DNA from 3 places in the Roseburia hominis A2-183 genome. Region 1 is predicted to be linked to each of the others. Evidence: predicted binding sites of a transcription regulator. Region 1 holds the regulator's gene; each other region holds the start of a gene.
The links. The regulator Rex, encoded in region 1, represses fermentation and respiration genes when NADH is low (regulators of the CRP and FNR family bind a similar motif). The targets are predictions, from matches to a motif close to ATTGTTAANTANTTAACAAT.
Positions count from the first base shown of each region.

Region 1 (7,631 bases):
GATCTTTTACGGATAGTATTGCCATTTTTCACGGGTGTATTCCATTTTGTTTTTATTTTCCCAACACTATGATATGCCATCTTTTCCCGGCTGTGACTGCGTCTGTTCCAGTCCGGCCAGGATCTCGCACATTCCGTCATGAATGTCCGATGCCGTCATGCCGCGCATGGAGCGCCGCGCACCTGCCGCTTCGCCCGCCTTTCCGTGCAGGTAGACGCCGAGCGGCGCCGCCTGCTCCACACGGATTCCCTGCGCCATCAGTCCGCCGATGATACCGCTTAAGACATCCCCGCTTCCCGCCGTTGCAAGCCCGGCATTGCCGGATACATTCAGCCATGTCTGGCTGTACGGAATCGCGGTAGCCGTGTGTTCGTCCTTCAAGACGCAGATCACATTATACTGTCTTGCGAATTCATCCGCCGCCTCAATCAGATGATTCTGCAGATACGCCACCGAATCCCCCGTCAGCCGGCTCATCTCTCCAAGGTGCGGCGTCACCACGAGTTCCGTGTGCGGCAGAAGCAGCAGGTTTGTATCTTTTGCAATCACATTCAGCGCGTCCGCATCCAAAAGCACCGGAACCGCCGCATTCTTGATCACTGTGCGAACCATCCCCGCAGCCGTATCCGGCGTGCCGATCCCCGGTCCGCACACGATCGTGTCCGCCCAGCTCATTGCCTCCAAAAGCTGCGGCGCCTCCGCCTTTTTGGAGGAATATGCCGTGATTACCGCCTCCGGAAGCTGCGTCTGTAAAATGGCGCGGTTTTCCTCCGGTGTAAAAATGCGCACCAGCCCGCAGCCGCTTGCATATGCGGCTTTCGCGCAAAGATATGCCGCTCCGGACATTCCCTGGCTTCCGGCAATCACGAGAAGTCTGCCGAACGTTCCCTTGTTGGAGTGGCTCTCCCTTGCGGCAAGAAGGGACAGATCCGCGTCTTCTAACGCTGCCACCGCCGGTTTGCGCTCCCCGAATGCATCCGGCGTAATCCCGATATCCGCCACAACGACTTTCCCGGCGTACTGATTGCCCGGCCACAGCAGGCATCCCACCTTTTCAAACGCGAATGTGACCGTCAGATCTGCCCGGAAAGCGGTTCCCAGCACATTTCCATTGTCCGCCGAAATGCCGGAAGCAATGTCAACCGCCGCCTTCGCCCCTTCCATGGCATTCATCCGGTCGATTAACGATGCGTATTCTCCCTCCACACTGCGCGATAATCCCACGCCGAATACCGCGTCGATCACGAGCGTGTAGGACTTCCCCTCCGGAAATTCCGTGAGGATCTTACCGCCGTACGCAAGAAAGATCTTCTTCTGGAGCTGATTGCCGACGGACGCTTTTCCTGTGTGCGGCGCTTCCAATACATCGACGGTGTTTCCCGCCTGCATGAGTATTCTGGCGATCGCATAGCCGTCTCCGCCGTTGTTGCCGCTGCCGCAGACGACGAGTGTTCTTGACGTATTCCGTTTTTCCCGGCGCAGTGTCTCCACAAAGGAAAACGCCGCCCGCTCCATCAACACTGCCTGCGGCATATGAAATTCCTCGATTGTCCGGCTGTCATAAAGATTCATCTCCCGGCTGTTTACGATATATCGCATCTTTTCCCTCCCGCCTGCCGGCATCACACCCGGCATTTTATTTCAGTAAAACACTGGAACAAAGTTCCCTATAGAGTAAAAAAGAGATCCTGCTATGCAGGACCTCTTTTAATCTGTCTGACGGCTGTTCTCTTTGGCGCGCTGATTCTTCACAATATTGTAGGATAACTGCATCAGGCTGTCCGAGAGATGGACATTTTCCACAACAACGTCCTTATTGATCAATTCCAGATCCACATGTGCAAAATTCCAGATCGCATGAATGCCAAGACCGACCAGACGGTTGGCAATGGCGTCCGCTTTTTCCTTCGGCATGGTAAGCGCTGCAATGTCTACTTTGTTCTCTCTACAGAAATCTTCCAGCTCATCCAGCATACGGATCTTGATCCCGCGCACAGTCACACCGTCCAACGCCGGATTGACATCGAACAGTCCGATGATCATAAATCCAAGCTTTTCAAACTTCACGTAATTGGCGAGTGCCTGCCCGAGATTTCCGGCACCGATCACGATAATATTGTGCTGCTGGTTCAGTCCTAGAATCTTGCCGATTTCCTCATATAGGTATTTTACGTTATATCCATATCCCTGCTGGCCAAATCCCCCAAAATTATTGAGATCCTGACGAATCTGGGATGCGGTGACATTCATCCTGAGGCTCAGATCATTTGAAGAAATACGTTCTACCCCGGCGTCCAGCAATTCTCCCAGATATCTGTAATACCGCGGCATTCGACGAATGACAGCCTGTGATATTTCTTTTTCCTGCATGGTGATGCCCACCTTTCTATCAAAACATCTCTTTTATTATAGTGATAAACCAGATATCTGTCAATGTGTCAAAAATTTAACAACCAGACGGCATCCCTCACGACTCAAGCTCCATCGATACCTGCTCCCATTCCTCGTAGCATTTTTCCAGCTCGCTCCGGTATTCATTCTGTCTGCCGGTCAGCTCGCCGAGCTTCGCGGAATTGGTTGCATTGGCAGGATCTGCGCACTCCTCATCAATGCCGGCGATCAGATCCTCCAGCTCGGCAATGCGCTCTTCCGCCTTCTTTAGCGTATTCTCAAGCTTGCGGATGCGCGCCTGCTCGGCTTTCTGCGTCTGCCAGTCCGCTTTCTTGTCTGTTCCACTTCCGTCCTGCGCCACGGTCTGTTCCGTCATCTGCGCCGCCTGCGCCTTCGGCTCCGCCTCCACATAGATCCGGGTCAGCTCGTCATGTTTTTCCAGATAGTAATCGTAATTCCCGATATAGTTGACAATCGTCCCTCCCGTCAAATCCAGAATCCGGGTTGCGGTCTGATTGATAAAATAACGGTCGTGCGACACGAAAAAGACGGTTCCGGTGTACTGGTTTAACGCCGACTCCAAAATCTCTTTGGATGTGATGTCCAGATGGTTGGTCGGCTCATCCAGAATCAGAAAATTCGCATCGGAAAGCATCAGTTTGGCAAGGGAGACGCGCCCGCGCTCCCCACCGCTTAAGTCTGCAATCCGCTTGAATACATCATCGTTCGTAAATAAAAACGCCGCCAGGACATTGCGGATCTTCGTGTGGTTTAACTGCGGATAGTCATCCGCAATCTCCTCAAAGATCGTTTTCTCCATATGGAGCAGCTGATGTTCCTGATCGTAGTACCCGATGTGCACATTCGACCCGAGCACGATGGTTCCGCCGTCCGCCAGAAGCAGTTCGTTGATGATCTTAAGAATCGTCGTCTTGCCGGTTCCGTTATTGCCGATCAGCGCCACGCGCTCCCCACGCTTAATCTCAAAAGAGAGATCGTCAAACAGCGTATGTGTTCCGAACGCTTTCCTTAAATGCTCCACCGTAAGAACATCATTACCGCTTGTCACATCCGGCTCGAGCACAATATGGATGTCCGTGTTCTCATCCGTCGGCTTTTCGAGACGCTCGATCTTATCCAGCATCTTTTCACGGCTCTCCGCCCGCTTAATCGATTTCTCGCGGTTAAAAGACTTGAGCTTTGTGATGACCTCTTCCTGGTGCTTAATCTCCCGCTGCTGGTTGTAATACTGCTTTAACAGATCTTCCCGGATCTTCGCCTTTTTCTTCGCAAATTCCGTGTAATTTCCCTGGTAGACATACCCCTGATGCTGGAAAATCTCCACCACTTTGGTGACGACGCGGTCCAGAAAATAGCGGTCATGCGACACGATCACGACCGCTCCCTTATAGTTCATCAAAAATCCCTCCAGCCACTGGATCGATTCCATATCCAGATGGTTGGTCGGCTCGTCTAAAAGCAGGACATCCGGCTTTGTCACAAGGAGCTTGCCCAGTGACACGCGCGTCTTCTGTCCGCCGGAAAGTTCGCTCATCTGCCGGTCAAATTCACTCTCCACAAAGCCAAGTCCCTTTAAGATTCCCGTCACTTCACTGCGGTAGGTATAGCCGCCCAGCAGTTCAAACTCGTGGCTCAACCGGTGATACCCGTCCAGAAGCGCTTCAAGCTCCTGCCCTGTGAGCGCATTCATCTGCGCCTCCATCCCGCGGAGACGCTCCTCCATCTCGATGATGTTCTTCTTTGCGTCAAGGACTTCCTCGTAGATGGTCCGGTGCCCGGACACATCCTGATACTGCGCCAGATAGCCGATGGTGGCGTCTTTTGCAAGGATCACCTCACCGGTATCCGGCGTCTCTTTCTGCATAATAATTTTAAGTAGCGTAGACTTGCCGGCACCATTGATGCCGACAATCGCTGCTTTTTCATTTGCTTCGATATGAAAACTTACATTTTTGAGAATTTCGTCTGTCCCGAATGACTTGGAAATATTCTGACAGGATAAAATCATAACAATAACATTCCTTCTAACGTGCTGCGAATTGCCTTGATAAAATCTTCACTGTTTAATACAACCGGATTAGAAATGGTTGTGATCAGCGCAAGGTCTTTTGTCATTTTACCATCCTCGATGGTCTTAACACAAGCTTTTTCCAGCTTGTCGGCAAACTCTTCCAGCTCGTGACTGCCGTCCAGTTCTCCGCGCTTTCTGAGTGCGCCCGTCCATGCAAAAATGGTTGCGACGGAGTTCGTGGAGGTCTCCTCCCCCTTCAGATGCTTATAGTAATGGCGCTGTACGGTTCCGTGCGCCGCCTCGTACTCGTACTTTCCGTCCGGTGTGACAAGCACGGAGGTCATCATTGCCAGCGAACCGAACGCGCTGGATACCATATCGCTCATCACATCGCCGTCATAGTTCTTGCACGCCCAGATATAGCCGCCCTCCGACTTCATCACACGCGCCACCGCGTCATCAATCAGTGTGTAGAAATATGTGATTCCGGCATCTTTGAACTTCTGCGCATACTCGCTGTCATAAATCTCCTGGAAAATATCCTTGAAGGTGTGGTCGTATTTTTTGGAGATGGTATCCTTGGTTGCAAACCACAGATCCTGCTTTGTGTCAAGCGCATAGTTAAAGCAGCTTCTCGCAAAGCTCTCGATGGAATTGCAGAGGTTGTGCTGTCCCTGCACCACGCCCGCACCGGTAAAATTGTGGATCAGCTCTCTTGTCTCGGTTCCGTCCTCCGCCGTGTAGACCAGTTCGCATTTGCCCGGTCCCGGAATCTTCATCTCGCTCGCCTTATAGACGTCGCCGTATGCATGTCTCGCGATCGTGATCGGCTTTTTCCAGTTCTTCACGCACGGCTCGATCCCCTTGACAATAATCGGTGCACGGAACACCGTTCCGTCCAGCATGGCGCGGATTGTTCCGTTCGGGCTCTTCCACATCTCCTTGAGATGATACTCCGTCATACGGGCGGCATTCGGCGTGATCGTCGCACATTTTACAGCAACCCCGTACTTTTTCGTTGCATTTGCAGAATCTACGGTAACCTGATCGTCCGTCTCATTGCGGTGTTCCAGTCCGAGATCATAATACTCCGTCTTAAGATCGATAAACGGATACAACAGTTCGTCTTTGATCATTTTCCAGAGAATCCGTGTCATCTCATCTCCGTCCATCTCTACAAGTGGCGTTGTCATTTTGATTTTTTCCATGGCTGCTTCCTTTCTGTGCTGTGATTCTGTTCTATCTGACATGGCATCTTCCGCTCTTACTGCTTGAGCAGATTGTCCCAGCCGTAATGATCCATATTGTTAATGGTGTTGCGCATATGTGCGTCCGCCAGTTCTTCCGCCCTGGCCCCGTCATGCTGCTTTAGCGCCTCCACAATCTTGCGGTGCTCCTCATTTGAATTGACCGCTCTCTCCTGCACGGCGAGCGTCACCTTGCGCACGCGCTGCACATAGTGGTGAAAATCCCTCAGGATGTGGCGCAGCTCCTTGCTGCCTGACGCATCGTATAAAATTTCATGGAACTTGTTGTCAAGCTCCACCACCTGCTCGGAATTTCCCTTGGACGAGTGGAAATCGGACAGATAAATGTTCTCCTCCAGCTCATCCAGCTGATCCTTTGTGATGTTATCGCACGCCCACCTCGCGCAGAGTCCCTCCAGCCTGGAGCGGATCTCATAAATATCGCGGATATCCTTCTGGGAGATTCCGACGACATATGCTCCCTTGTTCGGAATGATGGTCACAAGACCCTCCAGTTCCAGCTGGCGCAGTGCCTCCCTGACCGGAGTCCGGCTGACACCCAGTTCCTCTCCGATGGATTTTTCTTTTAATTCCTCGTCCGTCGCATATTTCCCGGACAGTATATTTTCACGTATTGTGTGAAACACGCGCGAACTCAGCGAATAATTATCCTCACTCATCTATTTACCTCATGCTATATCGTGATGTTCAGCTCTTTGCAGCACTTTCCGATCTCTTCCACAAGTTCGGAATCCGTAAGTACCGTCACACGTCCGTCCTCATACTGTGCATCCACCCAGACTTTTATTTTCTTAACCAGATCCGAATTCTTATCGACCCATTTCTCCTTCGGCAGATGATAGTACGAATTGATCCAGTGTGCAATTCCGGCAAGACCCGATGTGTTGGACACCGATACAAGAGGCGGTCTGTTTAAGAATTTCCCCGTATCAAAAATGTTGTAAATCTCCTCGTTCTTGAGCAGTCCATCTGCATGAATTCCCGCTCTCGTCACATTAAAGTTGCTTCCGACAAACGGTGTGCGGCTCGGCTGTACATAGCCGAGTTCTTTTTCAAAGTATTCTGCCAGTTCTGTAATGACCGTTGTATCCATACCGTCAAGTGTTCCCTTTAACTGCGCATACTCAAAGACCATCGCCTCAAGCGGTGTATTTCCGGTGCGCTCTCCGATACCGAACAGGGAGCAGTTAACGCCGCTTGCGCCGTAAAGCCATGCGGTTGTGGAGTTATTGACCGCCTTGTAAAAATCATTGTGGCCATGCCACTCAATCAACTCCGACGGAACGCCGGCATGGGTGGTCAGTCCGTAAATAATACCTGGCACGCTCCGTGGGATCACGGCACCCGGGAAATTCACGCCGTATCCCATGGTATCGCACGCGCGGATCTTGATCGGGATCTTGTACTCATCCATCAGCTTCATCAGTTCCACACAGAACGGAATGACAAACCCGTAAATATCCGACCTCGTAATGTCCTCCAGATGGCAGCGCGGACTGATTCCCGTCTCCAGGCACTCGCGGATCACGCTCAGGTACAGATTCATGACCTCACGTCTGGTCATCTTCATCTTATAAAAAATATGATAATCCGAGCAGCTTACCAGAATACCGGTCTCTCTGAGTCCGATGTCCTTCACCAGCTGGAAATCCTGCTTGCTTGCACGGATCCAGCTCGTAACCTCCGGGAACTTGTATCCTCTTTCCAGGCACTTGTAGACCGCATCCCTGTCCTTCTTGCTATATAGGAAAAATTCACTCTGACGGACCAGTCCTTTCGGACCGCCCAGCTTATGCAGATAGTCATAGATCGTTACAATCTGCTCCGTTGTATAAGGAGCTCTCGACTGCTGACCGTCCCGAAACGTCGTGTCGGTAATCCAGATATTCTCCGGCATGTTGTGCGGGACAATACGATCATTGAATGCGATCTTCGGTATC
Region 1 covers NC_015977.1:1,709,832-1,717,462, forward strand. Annotated here, with positions in the region: gene RHOM_RS07665 (bifunctional ADP-dependent NAD(P)H-hydrate dehydratase/NAD(P)H-hydrate epimerase) at 67-1,599, opposite strand; gene RHOM_RS07670 (redox-sensing transcriptional repressor Rex) at 1,708-2,370, opposite strand; gene abc-f (ribosomal protection-like ABC-F family protein) at 2,468-4,420, opposite strand; gene RHOM_RS07680 (NADP-dependent isocitrate dehydrogenase) at 4,417-5,631, opposite strand; gene RHOM_RS07685 (GntR family transcriptional regulator) at 5,688-6,350, opposite strand; gene RHOM_RS07690 (2-isopropylmalate synthase) at 6,365-7,631, opposite strand, start outside.

Region 2 (7,631 bases), 1.3 Mb from region 1:
CGATAGTTACATCTTTTCCAGCTTCAATCTCTTTTTTGCCGTCTTTGTCCGTAGCCGTCGTATGAATTTTGATGATACGCTCTGTGATAAGCACCGTCTGTCTGTCGTCCTCAATGTCCTTGTGTTTGCGTACTGCTTCACATATTCAATAGATAACGCAACGTCGGCTATCTGGTCGGCACTCATACGTGAACTAGCGTCAGCTCTGGTCTTATATCGATTTTTAAAATCGGTGTTGATGTCAATACAATAAGCGTCCTCGCCCTCAACTTTCATGTGTCCCTCATTGAATGTAGAACCAATCGAAGCGTCATTCATTACTTTTTCAACGATACCGACACGCTCATCACTTTCCGTCCAATACTGTGTATCAGACGCATAAACTGCCGTACTCGGTAAAGCAGTAACGACAGTCGCAAAGGCAAGGAAGCCCGTACACAATCGTTTTAATATCTTTTTCATAATTCTAAATGCTCCTTTCATTTTGTTTTTGGGTAAAAAAATAGACGCTCAATTTTGAACGTCTTTTAACAAAAAAAGAATACCGTTTTATAGGTATTCTCTAATCTATATGTTATTCAATTTTATTGTAAAGATTGTAAAAAGTCGTTTGTTGCTGTTATGCGACTTTTAGCTGGTGTCCCAATGTTACATTACCATCTCTAAACGGATGGATCATATTAATCTCACCCAGATAATAGGCTAGTCTCTCGCTCATTTCTTCCTTATCGGTTATGTCAGCTAAGAAATTTTCCTTTTTCAGCTTACAATACAAATCATCAAACTGGCTTTCGATAAACTGCACCAAACAGAAAACGGTTCCTTTGGAAATATCAACCGTTCTCGTCTTGCCCGCCCAAGAATATACATCACTGAATAAATGCTTATGTATAGAGCAAAGATGCTTAAAAGAGAAATCCCCGGTAACGCCTTGACCTACAAGTTCTGCCTGACGTACTGCCGAATAGTCTCTTTCAGCCTCGTGCAATGTATCTAAATCTTTTATATCCAGTTTATTCTTTAATACATTTGTGCCCGGATAACAGTACTTAGCATCCTGTTCATCATCATAGAAATAATCATACTCTTGATCCTTCAACCTGCTTCTTGGATACTCTGTATTTCTTATTTAATTCTGAAATTGCATCTGCCGCAGAAACCTTCTTGACCAAGACATTTCTTACTCTTTGACGACATTCTGCATCAAATGGCATGCCTTCCATTTTGAAACTGGATTCAATACTGCTTACTCTTCTATCAACTGTCATACGCGTATCCTTTCTCCTTTCCCTTTCGCAGAAAGGTATTTGTTCTTCTATAGTATACCACAAAACGCTACATCTATACTAGAAATTTCCGTATTATGAAGAGCGAACGTATAACCTTCTCCGATATCATTATCATTTCATAGTTACCACTCATTACATTTTAGGTGCTTACCACTCAGACTTACCACTTTTCTTACCACTTTATACCACTGTGATACGATATTTTGCGATATTTTACGAGGTTTGCAAGCTAAGCACTAAACACCTTCCACCCCTTGTAAATCAAGCATTTCCGCCACTTTCAGCCGCTTACTTTTCATCACGAACGCTTAGCGTTCGTCTACCACCTGGAAGATAAAAAACTTCAGATAATAGCTCTCTGGCACATTCGCCGAATTTGCCCAGAGAATCGGATGATCCGGTGCCTGCGTTCTGAATTCTACCTGCCGGAGTCTCCTGTGCGTCGCCTTTGCTGCTTCTTTCACGGTCTTCTCCAAAAGCTCCTGTGTCATAAAGTGTGAACACGAACAGGTGGCAAGATAGCCGCCGTCCTTCACAAGCTTTAGGCCTTTCATGTTAATCTCACGGTAACCTTTAATTGCATTTTTCGTCGCCTGACGCGACTTCGTGAATGCCGGCGGATCAAGAATCACGACGTCGTACTGCTCGCCGCTCTGTGCCAGCTTCGGCAGTTCATCCAGCACATTGGCACAGCGGAACTGCACCGTGTCCTCCAGCCCGTTCCGACGCGCATTCTCCCGCGCCTGCTCCACCGCATACTCGGAAATATCAAGTCCCGTGACCTCTGCGGCGCCCGCAATTCCTGCATTTAAGGCAAACGTTCCCATGTGTGTAAAACAGTCCAGAACCTTTTTCCCCTTACAGATCCGCTGCATGGCAAGGCGGTTGTACTTCTGATCCAGGAAAAATCCGGTCTTCTGTCCGTTCACGATGTCCACCATATAATGAACGCCATTCTCCACAATCTCCACGTTCGTGTCGAACTCCCCGCCGATAAATCCCTTTACCTTCGGCAAGCCTTCCTTCGTGCGCTCGTTCGCATCGCTTCTCTCGTAAACGCCACGGATGCAGATGCCATCCTTCACCAGAGTCTCCTTTAAAAGTTCCACGATCGTCTCCTTGAACTGCTCCATTCCAAGCGCCAGGCACTCCACGACCAGCACGTCCTCATATTTATCTACAACCAGTCCCGGCAGGAAATCCGCCTCCCCGAAAATCACGCGGCAGGAGGAGGTGTCCACCGTCGTCTTGCGGTAATCCCATGCATTCTGCACACGCATCTGCAAAAATGCGCGGTCTATTTCCTGATCGATCTTTCTTGTCAGCATCCGGACCCGGATCTTGGAATTGACGTTGATAAAACCTCTTCCCATCGGATAACCGTCAAAATCGTGTACCAGCACCACTTCGCCGTTCTCAAATGTTCCGGTCACCGTGTCAATCTCATTGTCGAACACCCACATTCCTCCGGCTTTGATGGTTCTTCCCTCACCTTTTTTTAATGTAACAATCGCGCTCATAGGTTCCTCCTTTTTTATTCTGTCTTTTCCGGTCGGTTTACAATGTAAATTCCCATGCATACCAGCACCAGCGCAGCCACCGGCATCACACTTAAGCTGTCCGTCTCACCGAGCAGAACTGCGGACAGGATCACACCACACACCGGATTCATAAACCCGAAGACTGCAACATTTCCCGGGCTGCCACACGACGATCGTCTTCTGCATAAATTGTTCTTTTTGTCTCATTTATCTGTATACTCCGTTTCCATCTGTCTTCCGTCCGCCCTGCAGACATAACCACCGCTCATTTTAGCACAGAACCTTCCATCTTGCCACGACAATTTATTTTCCTGTTTGCCTGCCATCCCCCGCTGCGTTATACTTAGGATAGAAGTTATCACGCACGGGGCAGCGGCATATCACTGCCTCCCACAAAGGAGAAACTATGGCAACTATCAGTTTATGTATGATTGTAAAAAATGAGTCCGCAGTGCTGGCGCGCTGTCTGGACAGCATCGCCGATCTCATGGACGAGATCATCATTGTAGACACCGGCTCCACCGACAACACGAAAGAAATTGCCGCACAGTACACCTCGCGGATCTACGATTTCAAATGGACCAGCGACTTTTCCGCCGCGCGCAATTTTTCCTTTTCCAAAGCAACGATGGAATATATCTACACCGCCGACGCCGATGAAATTCTTGACGACGCAAACCGCGAGCGTTTTCTCCGTCTTAAAGATGCCCTTCTGCCTGAGATCGAGATTGTACAGATGAAGTATGTGACGCAGGGCACATTCGATACCGTTTTGAATGCAAAAAAGGAATACCGTCCAAAGCTGTTCCGCAGACTGCGCACGTTTACCTGGATCGATCCAATTCACGAGACCGTCCGCTTAACGCCGGTCACTTTTGACAGCGATGTGGAGATTCTGCACTGTCCGCAGTCCCTGCACAGCAAGCGCGACTTCTCCATCTTCATCAAAGCGTTTGAACACGACGGACAATTTTCCCCGAAAATCCGTACCATGTATGCCAAAGAACTTCTAAAGACTGGCGACAAAAAGGATTTTACCGATGCAAAACCGATCTTCCAGCTCATTTTCGACAATGACCCGGCAGATGACGCCCGAAAGGAAGCTGCATGCGTCCTCGCCCGGATTTACCGCATGGAGGATAACAAGAACGAATTTTTCAAGCTGACCATGAAGGACATGCTCACCACACCGTGCGCAGAAATCTGCTACGAACTGGGAACCTATTTTGTGGGACAGCGCGACTACGCGGAAGCGGTTCTCTGGTTCTACAATGCCGCCTATGAGACGGAAAGCATCCTGGACGTTCACACAAGCGGGGATCTTCCGCTGCTCGGTCTTGTCGAATGTTACGAGACGCTCCTCGCCGGGGAGGAAGCCAAAATTCCTTCCGACACAGCGCTTACCATCCAGTACGAAATGATGCTCGACAAATACCGGGAGGCTTCCAGAGACTGGCGGATGCCGGAGGAGACCTGATCTTACAAATCTCCGGAAATACGCTCCGGCAGGGCTTGTAAAATACGACATAAAGTGATAGGATGAAACTATGGTAAAATTTTAACAATCTTTTGTGTGGGAGGTATTTGAGATGGATTTTCGTGAAGAATACAAACAGAAGCTTGTCTCCGCAGATGAGGCGGTAAAGCTCATCAAATCCGGAGACTGGGTAGATTACGGCTGGTGCACCAACACCGTTGACGCACTGGATCAGGCTCTCGCAAAGCGCACCGACGAACTGACAGACGTCAAGCTGCGCGGCGGTATCCTGATGAAGCCGCTGGCTGTTTTTGCACGTGAGGATGCAGGTGAGCATTTCTGCTGGAACTCCTGGCATATGTCCGGTATCGAGCGCAAGATGATAAACAGAGGCGTGGCTTACTACTGTCCGATCCGCTACTCCGAGCTGCCGCGCTACTACCGCGAGCTTGACTGCCCGGATGACGTTGCCATGTTCCAGGTTGCTCCGATGGATGCGCACGGCTACTTTAACTTCGGTCCGAGTGCCTCACATCTGGGTGCAATGTGCGAGCGCGCAAAGCACATCATCGTAGAAGTCAATGAAAATATGCCACGCTGCCTCGGCGGTACCGAGTGTGGCATCCACATTTCCGATGTCACCTACATCGTGGAAGGCTCCAACCCGCCAATCGGTGAACTGGGTGCAGGCGGTCCTGCTACAGATGTGGATAAGGCTGTCGCAAAGCTGATCGTCGATGAGATTCCGAACGGTGCCTGCTTACAGCTCGGTATCGGCGGCATGCCAAACGCTGTCGGTTCCCTGATTGCAGAGTCCGACTTGAAGGATCTCGGCGTTCACACTGAGATGTACGTGGATGCATTTGTCGATATTGCAAAGGCAGGTAAGATCAACGGTTCCAAAAAGAATATCGACCGTTACCGCCAGACCTACGCTTTCGGCGCCGGCACCAAGAAAATGTACGATTATCTGGACGACAACCCGGAACTGATGAGCGCTCCGGTCGACTACACGAACGACATCCGCTCGATCTCCGCACTGGATAACTTTATTTCCATCAACAATGCCGTGGATATTGATCTCTATGGTCAGGTAAATGCAGAGTCTGCAGGCATCAAGCAGATCAGCGGCGCAGGCGGACAGCTTGACTTCGTGCTCGGAGCTTATCTGTCCAAGGGCGGCAAGAGCTTTATCTGCTTATCCTCTACCTTCAAGACCAAGGACGGTCAGGTGCAGTCCCGTATCCGCCCGACGCTGGCAAACGGTTCCATCGTTACCGACGCAAGACCGAATACACACTATGTTGTAACCGAATACGGCAAGGTGAACTTAAAGGGTCTGTCTACCTGGCAGAGAGCCGAGGCTCTGATCTCGATCGCGCATCCCGATTTCCGCGACGACCTCATCAAAGAGGCGGAGCAGATGCACATCTGGAGAAGAAGCAACCGCTAGTACCGGAGGACGACTGACGGACGGGACGTGGAATGTTGCATATAGTTTCACTATCTGAGGCCAGAAGAACAGCCATGTTCCAGATGAAAGCAGGCGTGGAGAATCCAATCGCCAAATACGGAATTTCTAAGCATGCCGCTTTTGACATCTTCGATGATCCATGTCTTTCCAAGTTTGGAACACTCCGCAGAAGGTGTTCGCAACCTGCAGACAATTTTAGGACTTTTGTGTGTGTCCCTTACGGGCACCGCTGAACAGAACATAACCGCGCGAAGCCGATGTTTGAATTGGCATCTGCCTTATTTTCAATAGCAGATGCCAACGAGTTTCGGTTCGCGCGGTTTTATATTGTCTGTGAAGCGGTGCCCTTAGGGACACCAGAAAGTCCGCCCATTGTCTGCGGTTTGCCGGACACCTCCTGTGGATTGTCCAAACGTGGCAAAGACACGGAATATAATGTCAAAAGCGGCATGCAAGAAATTCACGTATTTTGCTCCAACGATTCTCCACGCCTGCTTCCATTCTGGAACAGGATGATTCTTCCCCTTCAGATCCTGTCAATCCTGTTACCATTCCACTTCCCATCTGTCAGCCGTCCTCCGGCACTAACCGGTTGTCTACAGGGTTCCAGCCATCCGGTCGCGGATCTCTACCCCGGTCGGCGTCCCCGCAAGCCCTCCTTTTCCGGTCTCACGGATATCCTCATTCATGCTGCGCCCGATACTGCGCATCGCGTCAATCACTTCATCCGGCGGAATCTTACTGAAGATCCCCGCCATCGTCATATCTGCAGAAGTCATGGCATTCACGGCTCCCATGACATTGCGCTTCACACACGGAACTTCTACAAGTCCCGCCACCGGATCGCATGCCAGTCCAAGCAGATTCTTAAGCGCCAGCGCCGCTGCATTGGCAATCTCATCTGCACCGCCGCCCAGAAGATACGTCACACCACCTGCCGCCATCGCGGAAGCCGAACCAATCTCCGCCTGACAGCCGCCTGCCGCGCCTGCCAAAAACGCCCGGTTTGCAATCACGCCGCCGATTCCGGCTGCCACGTACAGGGCTTCCACCATACACTCCTCAGAAAAACCGCGCTCCTCCTGCACACTCAAAAACACTGCCGGTACCACACCGCAGGAGCCTGCGGTCGGTGCCGCCACGATCCGCTTCATGCAGGCATTGGACTCGCTGGTCTTCAGCGCTTTTTCCATCACTTTTCCGATAAAGTCTCCGCAGAGCAGCGTTCCCGCCTCCCGCGCCCGCTTCATCCTGGTTCCCTCTGTTCCGACCAGTCCACTTGCTGACTTTAACGTCTCATCGTAATGTGCATCTGCATACTGCATTGCCTGGTACATCCCGCGCATCTGTGCAAACGACTCCTCTGCGCTGATGCCCTGCTCCACGCAGTCATCCTCCTGCACAATTTTCCAAAAAGGCTTCCCGGTCTCTCTCTCCATCCGGCACAGTTCCTCCAATGATCGGTACATTGTCATCCTCCCTCTGTTTTTCTATCATCCAGACGGTTCACACCGCCTTCCCGTCACATACGCTGCATCTTTCTGCCCATCTGATGTATCTATGCTTCCAGCATGCTTAAGTAGGTAACCTTTAAAATTCCCTCCAGATGCTCCAGCCACTCGATTGCCTCTCCCGGCACCTCTCTGTCGCACTCGATGACCATGACCGCCCTGGTGCCCCGGCTCTCGCGGTAAAGCTGCATCGTAGCAATATTTACCGACTTGTGCGCCAGCATCGAAGTCACCTCAGCCACATGCCCTGGCTGGTCGATGTTGTGCACGATCAGGGTCGGATAATCCCCGCTGAAATTCGCTGTCAGCCCGTCCAGCTCGCAGATCCGGATCTGTCCG
Region 2 covers NC_015977.1:2,984,845-2,992,475, forward strand. Annotated here, with positions in the region: partial or broken gene RHOM_RS17110 (VaFE repeat-containing surface-anchored protein) at 1-133, opposite strand, end outside; partial or broken gene RHOM_RS18390 (hypothetical protein) at 130-462, opposite strand; gene RHOM_RS13380 (Fic/DOC family protein) at 620-1,099, opposite strand; gene RHOM_RS13385 (hypothetical protein) at 1,080-1,268, opposite strand; gene RHOM_RS13390 (class I SAM-dependent rRNA methyltransferase) at 1,598-2,809, opposite strand; gene RHOM_RS17605 (hypothetical protein) at 2,824-2,961, opposite strand; gene RHOM_RS13395 (glycosyltransferase family 2 protein) at 3,237-4,307, shown strand; gene RHOM_RS13400 (butyryl-CoA:acetate CoA-transferase) at 4,420-5,760, shown strand; gene sdaAA (L-serine ammonia-lyase, iron-sulfur-dependent, subunit alpha) at 6,378-7,250, opposite strand; gene sdaAB (L-serine ammonia-lyase, iron-sulfur-dependent subunit beta) at 7,340-7,631, opposite strand, start outside.
Region 2: the regulator Rex is predicted to act here: its motif matches at 4,377-4,396, upstream of RHOM_RS13400 (butyryl-CoA:acetate CoA-transferase).

Region 3 (7,631 bases), 1.1 Mb from region 1:
GTGCAAAGACAAATACTCCTTTATATTCTTCTAAACCCATTTTATTCACCACTTTTCCTTATATTTGTTAGATAATGTGCTTCTCTTTGAACTTGCCGATCAGGTATGCTACGGACTCATCCGGATCAAGGACAACCTTCTCGCCTGCGCCCTTACGTACCTTGTCAGATGCCTTTGCGATCTTTGTCGGTGATCCCTTTAATCCAAGATCAGAATCATCTACATCCTTAAGATCTGCTCTTCCCCATACGGTAACTTCCTTATCGTATGCGTCGAAGATTCCGCCCGGAGTCATGTAACGCGGCTGATTCAGTTCGGAAAGTGCTGTGATCAGGCACGGCATCTTTGCCTTTAACTCATGGTATCTGTCCTCGTACTGACGCTGAACAACGACATATTCTCCATCGATCTTGATGTCCTGTGCGTAGGAAATAACCGGAAGTCCCAGATGCTCTGCGATCTGCGGTCCTACCTGAGCGGTATCACCATCGATCGCCTGACGTCCGGTGATGATCAGATCGTAATCCAGATTGCGGAGTGCGCCTGCGATTGTGGTGGAGGTAGCCCATGTATCAGCTCCGCCTAACACACGATCTGTTACAAGGATTCCTTTGTCTGCGCCCATTGCCATTGCCTCACGAAGCACCTCGTCTGCCTTCGGAAGACCCATGGTAAGAACGGTTACTTCTGCGCCGTACTGCTCTTTTAATCTAAGTGCTGCCTCAAGACCTGCTTTGTCATCCGGGTTCATGATGGTAAGCATTGCAGCTCTGTCTAATGTACCGTCCGGGTTGAACTTAACGCCGCCCTTGGTATCTGGTACCTGTTTAATACATACTACGATATTCATGTATTTTTCACTCCTTATATTTTTATATTATGCCACGGATTACGACTATTTCAGTAATGCACCAGAGATAACCATTCTCTGAACCTCACTGGTTCCCTCGTAGATCTCTGTGATCTTTGCGTCACGCATCATACGCTCTACATCGTACTCTCTGATGTAACCGTATCCACCAAACAGCTGGACAACCTCTGTGGTAACAGCCATAGCAGTCTCTGCTGCGAACAGTTTTGCCTTTGCAGCCTCTACAGAATATACCTTCTGTGTTGCCTTTGCCATAGCAGCTTTGTATACAAGAAGCTGTGCAGCCTCAATTCTTGCAGCCATGTCAGCCAGCTTGAACTGTGTATTCTGCTGCTGGGCAATCGTACGGCCGAACTGTTTTCTCTCCTTGGTGTATGCGATTGCGCGGTCTAATGCGCCCTCTGCGATACCAAGTGCCTGAGCAGCAATACCGATACGTCCGCCATCCAGTGTGTGCATAGCGATCGGGAATCCCTTGCCCTCTACGCCAAGCAGGTTCTCCTTCGGGATTCTGCAATCCTCGAAGATCAGCTCGTATGTAGATGATCCGCGGATACCCATCTTCTTCTCCTTGGTTCCGAAGGAGAAGCCCGGAGCTCCCTTATCTACGATAAATGCAGAGAAGTTCTTCTTCTTTCTGCCTCTCTTATCCTCTGTTACGCTTGTGATTGCGATTACGATATAAACATCTGCAACCTTACCATTTGTGATGAAGCACTTGGAGCCGTTTAATACCCACTCGTCTCCGTCTAATACAGCCTTGGTCTGTGCGCCCTGCGCATCGGTTCCTGCACCCGGCTCAGTCAGTGCGAATGCACCGAGCTTCTCGCCTGTTGCAAGCGGCTTAACGTATTTCTGCTTCTGATCCTCTGTACCGTAGGTCATAATCGGATCAATGCAGAGAGAAGTATGTGCAGAAACAATAACACCTGTTGTAGCGCATACCTTGGACAGCTCCTCTACGCACATTACATAGGTGAGCGGGTCACAGCCCTGTCCGCCGTACTCCTTCGGTACCGGGATGCCCATGAAGCCGAGCTTCTGCATCTTCTTCACGTTCTCAACCGGGAATTCCTCTGTCTCATCTACTTCCTGAGCGAGAGGCTTTACCTCGTTCTCAGCGAACTCTCTGAACAGGGAGCGCGCCATTTCATGTTTCTTGTCTAAAGTGAAATCCATGATATCATTTCCTCCATTATTACCTTATATTTTACTGAGCATCAACCGGGGTCTTTGTACGGTCAGCATTGTATACATAGAATCCCTTGCCGCTCTTTGCGCCAAGATTGCCGCCGCGAACCATCTTGCGGATTAACGGGCATGCGCGGTACTTGCTGTCGCCTGTCTCTTTGTAGAGAACATCCATGATTGCAAGGCAGATATCCAGACCAATAAAATCACCTAACTCAAGCGGTCCCATCGGATGATTTGCGCCGAGTTTCATTGCTGCATCGATACCTGCGATATCAGATACACCTTCCATCTTAATGAAAGCTGCCTCATTGATCATCGGGATTAAAATACGGTTTACAACGAAGCCTGCTGCCTCATTTACCTGTACCGGAGTCTTGCCGATCTCTACGGAAATCTTCTTGATCGCCTCAACGGTCTCTTCCGGTGTATTCACACCTGCGATAACCTCGATTAACTTCATACGGTCTGCCGGGTTGAAGAAATGCATACCTACCATTGGACGGGTCAGTCCGTTGCCGATCTCTGTGATGGAAAGGCTGGATGTGTTGGATGCAAAAATGCACTCTGGCTTTGCAATCTTATCCAGCTCCTGGAATGTAGTCTTCTTAACGCCCATATCCTCGAAAGCCGCCTCTACGATGAGGTCACAATCCTTGCAAAGGTCTTCCTTTAAACCTGGGGTAATCTTTGCGAGAATGCCGTCTACTGCTTCCTGTGTCATTTTTCCTTTCTCGACAAGTCTTGCATAGCCTTTCTTGATCTTCTCTTTTCCGCCGTCAGCCCACTCCTGCTTGATGTCGCAGAGTGCTACTTCATATCCGTCTACCTGGGCAAATGCTTTTGCAATACCCTGTCCCATTGTTCCTGCACCAATAACTCCAACTTTCATGTCTGTACCTCCTGAAATATCATATATATATTCTAATAACTGATTCTATGCCTTTTAATAAAATAGGAACAAAGATTCCTATTACGCAAAGCAAGAACTTCTCCGGTGCCGCCCACAGGCTGGCGCCGGTTCAGAAGTTCTCATAACTGCATTAGTCTCTCTCAACGATGGTAGAGCATCCCATACCACCACCGATGCACAGAGTAGCAAGACCTCTCTTTGCGTCTCTCTTCTGCATCTCATGTAATAAGGTAACAAGGATACGGCATCCGGAAGCTCCTACCGGGTGACCAAGTGCGATTGCACCGCCGTTTACGTTTACCTTGGACATATCAAACTTCAGATCTCTTGCAACTGCAACAGACTGTGCTGCGAATGCCTCGTTTGCCTCGATCAGATCCATATCATCGATGGTAAGTCCTGTTCTCTCAAGTACCTTTCTGGTAGATGCAACAGGTCCGACACCCATGATCTCAGGCTCTACTCCGCCGAGTGCTCCGGCTACCCATGTTGCCATCGGCTTAACGCCAAGCTCTTTTGCCTTCTCCTCGCTCATAACAACGATTGCAGCTGCACCATCGTTAATACCGGAAGCGTTACCTGCGGTTACCAGTCCGCCCTCTTTGCCGGAGCAACATTTTAACTTGGACAGTGACTCAGCTGTTGTGCCAGGACGCGGTCCCTCATCTTTTGCGAACATAACGGTCTCTTTCTTAACCTTAACCGGAACCGGAACGATCTCGTCATCGAACTTGCCCTCAGCGATTGCCTTCTCGCACTTCTGCTGGCTGTTTGCGGAGAACTCATCGAGTTCTTCTCTTGTAAGACCATACTTCTCACATACGTTCTCAGCTGTGATCATCATGTGATAGTGGTTGAATGCATCGGTGAGTGCATCGTTTACCATGGTATCAATGATGGTCGCATTGTTCATACGATATCCAAAACGAGCCTTCGTCATGGCATAAGGAGCCATGGACATGTTCTCCATACCACCTGCAACAACGATATCTGCCTGACCAGCCAGAATCATAGTAGCTGCTTCATTGACACATTTCAGTCCGGAACCACATACAACGTTCAGAGTAACTGCCGGTACTTCGATCGGAAGTCCTGCCTTGATGGAAGCCTGACGTGCAACGTTCTGTCCCTGTGCTGCCTGGATAACACATCCCATCAATACTTCATCTACCTGCTCCGGCTTTACGCCAGCTCTGTTCAATGCCTCTTTGATTACGATTGATCCCAGCTCCGCTGCCGGAGTATTGCTCAGTGCTCCACCCATCTTGCCGATAGCGGTACGGCATGCGCCTGCTAAAACTACTTTCTTTGCCATTTTGAATTCTCCTTTCAGTTTTACACACAAAACCCCGTATGTACGGGGAATTTGTTCCTCTTTAAAAAATAATTTTGCCGAAAAACGCTGTTAATTTTTTAACAATCTTTTTGCTAAAAAAAATAAATTCAACTTTGCAGTTAAAATTTATGTTTCTCCCTCTTTTTTTCACAAGGTGCATTTTAAATAATCGGCGTTTTTACTAGCTTTTTAATACTTTTTCATGCTACCATATTTCACTCTTAAATGCAATAACTTTCTTCTTTTTTCATCTTTCTAATGTTTTCTTTACGCTCCTTTTTCCCCCTCTATACGTCTGTTTTACAGTCTTTTTTTTGTTAAAAATTTATCATGCAAATTTTATTTTCCAAACAAAAGCAAAGCGATTCTTGTGTACTTTTCACAAAAATCGCCCTGCTGCCATTCTGCGGTTTTCCGCACTTTTTTCACTTCTAATAGAATACATGGTTTCCAATTACGGTTCCCTGTATGATGCCGTTATTCTGTCTGAAATACAGGCAGCCCACCGTAATATTGCCGTTTAGCACATCCTGTGCCGCCTGAAGGCAGCTTCCGTCCACACCCGCTTCCAGACGATACGCCAGTCTGCCGCTCGCCACCGGCGAGAACTGACCGCTCTGGTAAATCACACCCGAGACAGAGTTCGGAAAATACGAACTCTTCACACGGTTTATCACAACGCTTCCGACCGCAAGCTTCCCGTCGTAGGATTCTCCGCCCGCCTCGCACTGGATGATTGCTCCAAGCAGGTACTGGTCACTGTCCGTCGGCACATAGACCACGGTGGAGGTATCCTCCTTCTCCTGCTCCTTAATCGCCGCCAGACGCGCAGCGTCCTCCTTCGCCTTCTGGATCTCCAGCTGCTTCTCGTACTCGACCATCTGGTTGATCTTATCCTCCAGGTCCGCGACGTTGGACTGCGCATCCGCCAGATCTTCCTGTGTCTGCGCCAGATTCGCCTTGGTGGTGTTGATGAGACTGCTGACGTTCGCCTGCTTTTTCTTCATGTCATCCTGCATCGCCACCAGCTCGGTCATATCACTCTCCAGATCTTCCTTCTGGGCGGCTATCTGCTCCTGCAGATCCTGGTATTCCACAAGCTTTTTTCTGTCGTAGGCGTTGATGTCGGTAATATATTCCGTGCGGTTCAGGAAGTCGGAAAAAGATTCCGCCTCCGCAAGCATCTGCCATACCGGCGTGCTTCCGTTCTCATACATGAACTGAATCCGCAGCTTCATATCCTCATACTGTTTCGCAGACTGTGCCTCCGCCGCAGCCAGATCCTCCTTCGCCTGGTCAATCTCCCCCTGTTTGTCCGAAATCTGCCCCTCCAGATCATTGATCTGTGCGACAATATCGGAAAGCTGACCGTTTAACCCGCTAAGATCCGACTCCAGTGCATCCTTTTTGCCGGAGATGTCATTGACGGTATCCTCGGCATCCTTTTTCTGATCTTTCAGATCCTCAATCTGATTCTTCGCATCATTTATGTTGTCCTGTGTCGTCTCGGCATAAGATGTATTTGCCAGAAGCAGGCACATTACCAGCGCTGCTCCCGCCACGCGTCTCCACGGAATCTGTATCATAAGTACCTCTTTCTCCGGAAAAGTAGGATTTTCTTTCAAAAACCCCGGTTCTAAGAGTATCATATCAGATTGTATTTCAGCTTTCAATATGCTATCATAGAGGGAAGATAAAGAGGATTTTGGTATGACAATACCGGAAGAGGGGGAGATAAGCATGCAATTTGTCAAAACTGCTGATCTAAAGCCCGGTATGCGCCTTGCAAAGCCAATCTACAACAGGATGGGGGTTCTGTTATACGAACGGGATACAAGGCTCACGATCCAGGGTATTAACAGTATTGAGAATTTTGGTCTGATCGGCATTTTTATTCTGGAGCCGGCTGAACCGCTGCCGCCGCTTTCGCGGGAAGATCTGGAGTTTGAACAGTTCCAGACCATCTACATGTTCAAGTTAAAGGACAACATGGACAAGCTTGTCGACAATCTTGTCCCGTCCACACTGCTCTCGCTGGTCGATGATATCCAGCGGCATTACGGCAGTCTTGACCACAAGCTGAATTTTACGCAGACACTCCGCAGTTCCGCGGACTTTGTATACAAACACTCGATCAGTGTCGGTATCCTATCCGCAATGATCTCCAATGAGATGCAGCTCCCGGCAGAAGATATCCGGGCGCTGATCACGGCTTCCCTGCTGTATGATTTCGGTTATCTGTATGTTCCGCAGGCCATCCTCGACAAGGGCGACGACCTCTCGGACAGCGACCAGAATTTTATCCAGATGAATCTGGAACGCGGTTATGAATCAATCCGCCCGCGCTATGAGGAGTGCAATCTTCCGAAGATTTCCTTAGAGATTATCCAGCAGTTCATCTTCCAGAAGAGTCAGACCTTAAAGATCAAGGATCCTTCCCCGGAGACACGTCTGCTCTGTGATATTTTAAAGGTGGCAGATCAGTTTGACCGGCTTACCGCCATGAATATTAACAATCCGCCGGTCTCGGAGGTTGCCGCGATGTCTTTTTTGCGCAGACACAGCCGGACCTACAATCCGCGCGTCGTTGCCGCACTGGCGGAATGCATCCACATTCTCCCGACCGGCGCGTGCGTTGATCTCTCCGACGGTGAGAAGGCGCTCGTCCTCGTGGAAAATGCCGCGGATTTTACCCGCCCGATGATCTTAAAGTTCTCCAACAATATGATCTACGATCTGAGTGATCCGGTCATCGGAGATTCCCTGCGTGTGACGGACATCATGAAAACCATGGACAACCGGATTGCGATCGACGAGGAGGCGCTCGAGCATTTTGTCGCAGACCAGTACATCCGTGAGACGGCTGACCGTTTCCGGCAGAAAAAGCTTGCCATCGCACAGCGCAAGCAGAAAGCTGCCCAGAAGAAGAGCATGGATGATCTTTTGGACAATGCCAGAGTGCTTACACCTCCGCCCATCGCACCAGTGCCGGAAGAGGACGCTTCCCCGATCAGGAAAGCTCCCCGCAAGCGCATGAAACTGGTTTAATATTTTATGTGAAGGGTGGGAACGGCGTATCGTTCCGGATGCAGCCCGGTGTGAAGCATTCTAACCGCCAAATCCGGCATTTCTAGCCGCATCGTGTTTGACATTCTCGATGATCCGTGTCTTTCCAAGTTTTGAGCACTCCACGAGGTGTGTCCGCAGGTTGCAGACAATTTTAGGACTTTCGTGTGTGTCCCTTACTGTCATCGCTGAACAAAACATAACCGCGCGAAGCCGATGTCTGAGCAGGTATCTGCCGTGTCTTCAATAGCAGA
Region 3 covers NC_015977.1:597,165-604,795, reverse strand. Annotated here, with positions in the region: gene RHOM_RS02680 (electron transfer flavoprotein subunit alpha/FixB family protein) at 1-40, opposite strand, end outside; gene RHOM_RS02675 (electron transfer flavoprotein subunit beta/FixA family protein) at 68-850, opposite strand; gene RHOM_RS02670 (acyl-CoA dehydrogenase) at 896-2,050, opposite strand; gene RHOM_RS02665 (3-hydroxyacyl-CoA dehydrogenase family protein) at 2,082-2,954, opposite strand; gene RHOM_RS02660 (acetyl-CoA C-acetyltransferase) at 3,106-4,290, opposite strand; gene RHOM_RS02655 (cell wall hydrolase) at 4,743-5,897, opposite strand; gene RHOM_RS02650 (HD-GYP domain-containing protein) at 6,052-7,359, shown strand.
Region 3: the regulator Rex is predicted to act here: its motif matches at 4,377-4,396, upstream of RHOM_RS02660 (acetyl-CoA C-acetyltransferase).